DNA from 2 places in the Photorhabdus viridis genome. Region 1 is predicted to be linked to the other one. Evidence: predicted binding sites of a transcription regulator. Region 1 holds the regulator's gene; the other holds the start of a gene.
What was found. The regulator PurR, encoded in region 1, represses purine synthesis genes. The targets are predictions, from matches to a motif close to CANGCAAACGTTTGCNTG.
Positions count from the first base shown of each region.

Region 2: the regulator PurR is predicted to act here: its motif matches at 2,438-2,455, upstream of ABR397_RS16335 (NCS2 family permease).

Region 1 covers NZ_JBEJZY010000027.1:55,376-59,564, forward strand. Annotated here, with positions in the region: gene gloA (lactoylglutathione lyase) at 1-114, shown strand, start outside; gene rnt (ribonuclease T) at 114-782, shown strand; gene ABR397_RS13210 (Grx4 family monothiol glutaredoxin) at 885-1,232, opposite strand; gene purR (HTH-type transcriptional repressor PurR) at 1,719-2,744, shown strand; gene punR (DNA-binding transcriptional activator PunR) at 2,751-3,659, opposite strand; gene punC (purine nucleoside transporter PunC) at 3,807-4,189, shown strand, end outside.
Region 2 covers NZ_JBEJZY010000038.1:27,061-31,249, forward strand. Annotated here, with positions in the region: gene ABR397_RS16330 (Na+/H+ antiporter) at 1-771, opposite strand, end outside; gene ABR397_RS16335 (NCS2 family permease) at 1,043-2,389, opposite strand; gene ABR397_RS16340 (sulfite exporter TauE/SafE family protein) at 2,835-3,587, opposite strand; gene eptB (kdo(2)-lipid A phosphoethanolamine 7''-transferase) at 3,850-4,189, shown strand, end outside.

The sequences.
Region 1 (4,189 bases):
GGCCCGGTAAAAGGTGGAACAACCGTTATTGCTTTCGTTGAAGATCCAGATGGTTACAAAATTGAGCTTATTGAAAACAAAAATGCCAGCAACGCCCTGGGTAACTCAATCTGATGTCTGACAAAAAAGAGCCAAACGTCCTTAGTGGGCGTTTTCGAGGTTATTACCCTGTCGTTATTGATGTTGAAACTGGCGGCTTTAATGCCAAAACAGACGCGTTACTTGAAATTGCCGCCATCACACTGGAGATGGATGATCAAGGTTGGCTGACGCCAAGCGAATCACTTCATTTCCATATTGAACCATTTGAGGGCGCAAATCTTGAACCAGCAGCCCTGGAGTTTACCGGCATCGATCCATCAAACCCGCTACGTGGAGCAGTAAGCGAATATGAAGCTCTGCACACTATTTTCAAAATGGTTCGTAAAGGGATAAAAAATAGTCATTGTAGTCGGGCCATTATCGTTGCGCACAATGCTAACTTTGATCATAGTTTTGTTATGGCTGCCGCAGAACGCGCCAGACTGAAACGGAATCCATTTCATCCATTTGCGACTTTTGATACGGCTGCTTTAGGTGGCCTGGTATTAGGACAAACGATTTTAGCAAAAGCCTGCGCCACTGCCGGGATCCCATTCGACAATAATCAAGCTCACAGCGCCTTATATGATACTGAGCGTACCGCTGAATTATTCTGTAAAATGGTTAACCGCTGGAAACAACTCGGCGGCTGGCCCTTAGCGACAACAGAAGAAGAAAAAACCGGAGAGACTTATAGCTAACTATAAGATTAATATAATCAAATTTAAATTTAAGCAATAACAAAAACCCCCATATATCAACATATGGGGAGATAACATAATAGCCTGTCGCTAATTTAAAAATTATTCTGTCGCGTTTTCATCCTGAGAGCGATATTTATCAGCAGTTTCTTTAATTAATGTTTGTAGCTCACCACGTTGATACATTTCAATAATAATATCGGATCCACCTATCAACTCACCCTCGACCCAAAGCTGAGGAAAAGTTGGCCAGTTAGCATATTTAGGCAATTCTGCACGAATATCTGGATTTTGCAAAATATCTACATAAGCAAAACGTTCACCACATGCAGATAAAGCCTGAACAGCCTGGGCAGAAAATCCACAATTTGGTAATTTAGGAGAGCCTTTCATATACAGCAGAATCGGGTTCTCTTTAATTTGGCGCTCAATCTTCTCAATAGTCGTCATTTTTATTTCCTTTAAACCAACAGTATGTTGATAACCAACATCGTCACAATATTGGCGGAGAATACCATTTTCTCTCACCAATATGCATCCTGATATTTTCTTATCCTGGCGCGTATGGCCTTTATCAGGCAAAGATCAAGCAAACAGCAGCAAAAATGGCAATCATCGCCAACGTGCTCACCGCAGTAAATAAGCCAAGCTTCAAATCGGTATTCATCGATGCCCCCTCAGAATAGACGTCTATAACCACAAATACCATTCATTTAATATGGTTAATTATCCTTACATTTAAGGAAAAAAAATAAAATAGCGATTACCCTGTATTTTATAACATTGATTATTGCTTTCACTTTTGAGCCAGATCAGACAAAATTCAGGATTTATCGCTAAATTATTGCCAGCAGACACCCTAATGTATAAAGATGCTGGTAAATAATTAACAAAGAGTTTTAAATTTAGACCAAAAGGTCAGGAGTATTTCATCTCATGGCAACGATCAAAGATGTGGCTAAGCACGCTGGCGTTTCAACCACTACTGTATCCCATGTTATTAATAAAACCCGTTTCGTCGCCGAAGATACCAAGGCCGCCGTTTGGGCTGCTATCAAAGAACTGAGTTATTCACCCAGTGCTGTTGCCCGCAGTCTGAAAGTTAACCATACAAAATCGATCGGATTACTGGCAACGTCCAGCGAAGCTCCCTATTTTGCTGAAATCATTGAAGCCGTTGAGAACAGTTGTTATAGCAAAGGCTATACGCTGATTTTGTGTAACTCACACAATAACATTGATAAACAGAAAGCCTATCTGGCCATGCTGGCACAAAAACGGGTGGATGGCTTGCTGGTGATGTGTTCAGAGTACCCGGAACAATTGCTGGGAATGTTAGAAGATTATCGCAATATCCCAATGGTCGTCATGGATTGGGGGCAAGCCAGAAGTGATTTCACTGATACGATTATTGATAACGCATTCCACGGCGGTTATCTGGCTGGCCGCTATCTTATTGAACGTGGTCATCGTGATATTGGTGCGATCCCCGGCCCTCTGGCACGAAATACCGGTGGCGGCCGCCATCAGGGATTCTTGAAAGCCTTAAAAGAAGCCAGTATTCCAATCAGAGAAGAGTGGATTGTTCAAGGGGATTTTGAACCTGAATCGGGCTACAAAGCCATGCATCAAATTCTGAATCAAAAACAGCGTCCGACCGCAGTTTTCTGTGGTGGCGATGTTATGGCAATGGGGGCTATTTGTGCTGCTGATGAACTAGGATTACGCGTCCCACAGGATATTTCTGTGATCGGTTACGACAATATACGCAACGCCCGCTATTTATCTCCGGCATTGACGACTATCCATCAGCCAAAAGAACGTCTGGGACAAATGGCATTTTCTATGTTACTGGACAGAATAGTCAGTAAACGTGAAGATGCACAAACTATTGAAGTACATCCACGTTTGGTTGAACGGCGCTCTGTCACAGATGGCCCATTTATCGACTATCGCCGTTAATCCTCCCTATTCATCCTGAAGCCATTCAGCATTAAGAGTTTCACTATCGCCGAGATAGCCAAGAAGCCAACTTAATGCCGGAGAATGGCTGTTTTGCACCCATGTCAAACAACACGGGCTATCTGGCAAAGGCTGCTCTAATTCTAATGCTTCCAGTTTTTTCTGTCGGATCAGCGGCATTGCCCTATGCTTGGGTACCATCCCCACACACAAACCCTCATTCAGACAAGCCAGACCAGATTCCCAATCAGGTACCACTAGCCTGCGCTGATTATCCAGAGTCCAGGTGTCTCGCTTCGGTAAATTGCGGGATGTATCCTCAAGACACAAGCTAGGATAAGGCCGCATTTGATCATCAGACAATGGACCGTTCAACTGAGCCAAAGCATGGCCCGTACTGACGATACACAGCCAGGGCATAAATCCCATATCCCGGAAACTGTACCTTTCCCCTACCGGCGCTACTCGGGTGGCGCCAATTGCAACATCAACCCGGCCATCCACCAGCGCGTCCCATACACCATTGAATACTTCCTGATGAATAAACAGCTCTATATCAGGAAAATGGTGATAAAAATCAAGAATAAGCCGACGACTGCGTTCTGGTTTAACAACCCGGTCAATAGCAATACTAAGCTGTCCTCTCCAGCCATTTGCAACCTGTTGGCACTGATGACGAGTGTCAATCATTTTTTTGATAACAGCGCGAGCTTCTTTGATAAAAATAGCGCCTGATTCAGTTAATTCCACATCCCGATGACGACGTTCAAACAATGGGACCGCAAGCCACTCTTCCAGTTGCCTTACGGTATAACTGATTGCAGAAGGGACACGGTGCAATTCCGTTGCAGCAGCGCTAAAACTTCCCGTTCTGGCAACAGCATCCACAACTTCAAGTGAATATTCTGACCACATAATTTTACCTTTCAATTTTTTTCATAGCATTATCCAAATATTACCGTTTCACAAGTAAAAATCACGGCATATAGAATATGTGCAAATATTCTTATCTACCTATCACAGCAAGTTATTTCAATCATGATATCCAAAGAGAGTAATCAAATGAAAAACTCAAGTCAGTTCATGTTCTACCTTGCAGGCTTGAGTATGCTGGGTTACCTAGCTATTGATATGTATCTACCGGCATTCGGCTCTATGCAACAAGAATTGGGCACATCGACGAGAGCAATCAGCGCCAGCCTGAGCGTCTTTCTTGCAGGTTTTGCCTTTGCTCAACTTTTGTGGGGGCCTCTTTCCGATCGCTTTGGAAGAAAGCCTATTATCATCATCGGGTTATCAACGTTTTCCGTTGGCTGTCTGGGTATGCTTTGGATAACAGACGCCACGCAACTTTTAGTTTTGCGTTTTATCCAAGCCATCGGTGTTTGTTCAGCCGCTGTTTCATGGCAAGCATTAGTTATTGATCGTTATGACGCCAACCATAC
Region 2 (4,189 bases), on a different contig from region 1:
AGATTTACTGATAGTCATACCCGCAGCAACGGCGGCGAGGATACCGGAAACACCAATATGTTCGGCAATCAAATAAGAGGTAAAAGGCAACAGCAACATGAAAACAATTTGAGTTGCCGGATCGCCCCCACTCCAGCGATTCATCAAACGCAGGGATTTACTGTACAACCAGGTCACCGCAATACCAGATAACAAACCACCGATAGCAACTTTAAAGAATTCGATAGTCGCGCCGGTAACAGTAAATACCATCGTTCCCATCGCTATCGCGACAGCGAACTTTAAGGCCACCAGACCGGAAGCATCGTTCATTAACGCTTCCCCTTCCATCACACTCATCATGCGTTTAGGCATACGCCCTTTTCCGACAATGGATGATAAAGCCACCGCATCCGTTGGCGATAACACAGCAGCAAGGGCAAAGGCAGCAATTAATGGAATACCTGGCATCAGCCAGTAAATCAGATAACCAATACCGATCACAGTAACCAGTACCAATACCAGCATCAGTATGAAAATTTCCCTTCCGTACTGGAAAAATTCCCTGGTTGGCGTTTTCCAACCATCAACGAATAACAAAGGAGGGATTAACAGGACAAGAAACAGCTCAGGATCAAAAGTAACATGTAAACCAAAATGCGGAAAGGCTAGCAATGCACCCATTGCAATTTGCACTAACGGCAAAGGTATGCGGAACGGAATCACCTTAGTTAGAACACCAGAGACTGAAACCACCAAAATCAAAATCAGAATAGTAAAGAATATTTCCATGTTGCCCTTACAATTTACCTGAGAACCGTTGATATACAGATTGAGACTTTTCTCTTCCCGCCAAAACAAAAACAATGAGAATAGATCTTAATGCAAAAATAACTGAATCAATCGAAAAAGGTAGATACATGCTGAATCGTATCCAAAAGAATTGCAGGAATATTGTAAACTAATCAGATAAATAGCGGTGAAATAATTGAGAACTCAAAAGCAATCGCAAGAAATGGCAAAGTGCGCAGGCATAGAGACACCTTACGCACTTTTTAATCAATCAAATAGCCCAATCACCAGCATAAAATACTACCAAAGCGATCGTGATCACGATTGTACCGACATTTAACTTACGCCATTCGCCAGAACAGACACGACCAATAACCAAAGAACCGAAACCCAGCATAATACCGGTGACAATATTGCAAGTCAGAACAATAAAGACCGCACAGAGCATACCGGACATCGCTCCAACAAAATCATCGAAATCCAGCTTTTTGACATTACTCAGCATCAGCAAACCAACATACATCAGCGCCGGCGCGGTCGCATACGCGGGTACAAGATATGAAAGTGGAGAAAGGAACAAAATTAACAGGAACAGGATACCGACAACTGTTGCCGTTAAACCTGTTTTACCTCCTGCTGCGGTACCCGCCGCTGATTCGATATATACCGCAGCCGGAGAGGCGCCGATGACGCCTGCAAAAATACTGCTGACAGAATCGGCAGTCAGCGCTTTACCGCCATTAATAATCTGCCCGCCCTTATCCAACAGATTCCCTTGCCCTGCCACTGCGCGGATTGTGCCGGTTGCATCAAATACGGCGGTCATTACCAATGCCAGCACACTGGGTAATACAATCGGCTGCAAAGCTCCCATAATATCCATACTAAAAACCAAAGACAGGCCGTCATCTCCCAAGTTGGGTACTTTAAAGAAGCCTTGATATTTCACAGCCGGATCAAAAATGAGCCCGATAACAGAAATCACCACAATCACTAGCAGCACGCCACCTGGAACTTTCAATTTTTCCAGGCCAAAAATAACCGCCAGACCAAACAAAGTCATCATAACCGGAAAAGAGGTGAACGAACCCAAAGCAACAGGCAGACCTTCCAACGGGTTCTTAATGACCAAACCAACGCCATTTGACGCAATCAACAACAAAAATAGCCCAATACCAATCCCCGCACCATGCGCAATACCCATAGGTATATTGCGCAAAATCCAGGAGCGAATACCGGTAACAGAAATCACAGTAAACAAACAGCCCATCAGGAATACCGCGCCGAGCGCAACCGGAATACTAATTTGCTGCCCCAAAACCAAGCTAAAAGCGGTAAATGCAGTCAGTGAAATTGCACAACCAATCGCCATTGGCAGATTAGCCCAAAGCCCCATTAACAAAGAGCCAAAACCAGCAACCAAACAGGTCGCAATAAAAACAGCAGTATGAGGAAACCCAGCCTGCCCTAGCATACCCGGAACAACGATGACTGAATAAACCATCGCCAGAAAAGTCGTGAGTCCTGCCAGAATCTCACGGCGTACCGTTGTTCCGCGTTCGGTCAATTTAAAATACTTATCCAGCTTGCATTTAGCTGGCGCCTGAGTGCCGGACATCATGTTGTTCCCCTGCATTATATTCATGTATTTCTCCGCTTTCTGCCAAACGAAAACGATTACCTTACCTAATAACAATAATGAATATTGTACCAATTGGTTTCACCAACCATAAAAGCAATCGTTTGGCTTTCAGAATAAAAAACGATGAGAGAATTTGAGGCGAAAGATTATCCAGTGATCATGGTGTTGGAATCAAGAGCTAACCGTATTTTTAACACAAAAAAACTGCCTGTTTATTGTCATGTTTTTCTCGTGAAAAACTTGATAAAAGCATAATTGTAGATAAAATCACCAACAGGAGGTAAACCATGAGCATCAAAACCAAACTGATAAAAGCGAGCTATTTGGCGAACAAAAGACAGAGAAAATAAATGCGAAATGAATCGAAAATAACAATTTAATGATATTATACGAAACAAATAAATTTTTATCAGTTACTATTTCAAAGAGTAAATATATAACGATATATCAGCATTAACCCTGAAACCAGCACAATGATATTGATAAACCTCAGGAATGCCTCTCTGGAAATTTTCAGTGTCACCTGGCGGCCTAAATAAATTCCCAATAACATCGCTGGGATAAATACCAATATTAATAACAAGAATGAACTATCCAGATAAATACCCAGGACAACAAAAATAATCACTCTTGTCAGGGTACTGAAGCCCATGAAAGTCGTCTGAGTAATCCGGAAAGCTTCCTTATCGGGTATCCGACCGGTCAAATAGATGGCATAAAGAAAACCACCACTACCAAATAATGCACTGAAAACACCGCCTACCAAACCAAACGGAATCGCCGCTTTAAGCGGGAATTGACGATAGGCTTTACCCGAAAATAATGAATAAAGTGAATAGAAAACAACAAATAATCCTAATACCAGAACCAAAACATCGGGTCGGGCCATCAATAAAATGACTGCACCAATCAAGCTACCGATAATCATTAACGGAACAATTAACCTGAGCTCACTAAACTCGGCTCTTCTACCATCTCTGGCAACATTAATGACTGCGGCGGTTAAATCTATCAACGCAAGTAGAGGAACAATTTTCACTACAGGGATATAAAGCGCCAGAATCGGGCTGGCAATAAGTGCAGAACCAAACCCAGCCATACCGAAAACCAAGTAAGCAAAAAAAACAGCAAAAATACAAATAAACAGATCAGGCCATGTCAGTACATGTAACATTGATATTTCTCTGCAAATAGTTATCAATCCAAGTGATCATTGTCTCAATACTAATAGCTTTTACTGTCGTTTGTCAGAATAATCTGCAAAAAATAACTACAGCAATTCAAGATACTTTTATGTACAAATGTGCTGGTAATTGGCTGATAGAAAAAATAAAGGAGCCAGAATTGTAAATAACCACAAATATTTGCTAAGTAATGAATGATCTACAAGTTTGCCTCATTTTTCAAACTAAGTTTACCAAGGTTTCCCTAAGCTAATGAAAAAAATAAAATCTCTGCCACATCCCATACAAGCTCTATTACTGGCGATCTATATCGGCATTTTTCTCAATCTATCGGTTTTTTATCGTCATTTTGAAGAGACTCATGTTGGCATTCACACTTCTAAGTTGGTTACCGGCAGCATTAAAGCTTTTACCATTGTCCTATTTACCTTTTTTCTGTTACGTCTTCTTTCTTTAGGCGGACGCTGGTTTTACCGTATTACTACCAGCTTATTAGTTCTTTTCTCGGTTGCCGCCAGCTATTACATGACCTTCTTTAATGTCGTTATTGGCTACGGCATTATTGCTTCAGTCTTGACTACAGATATTGATT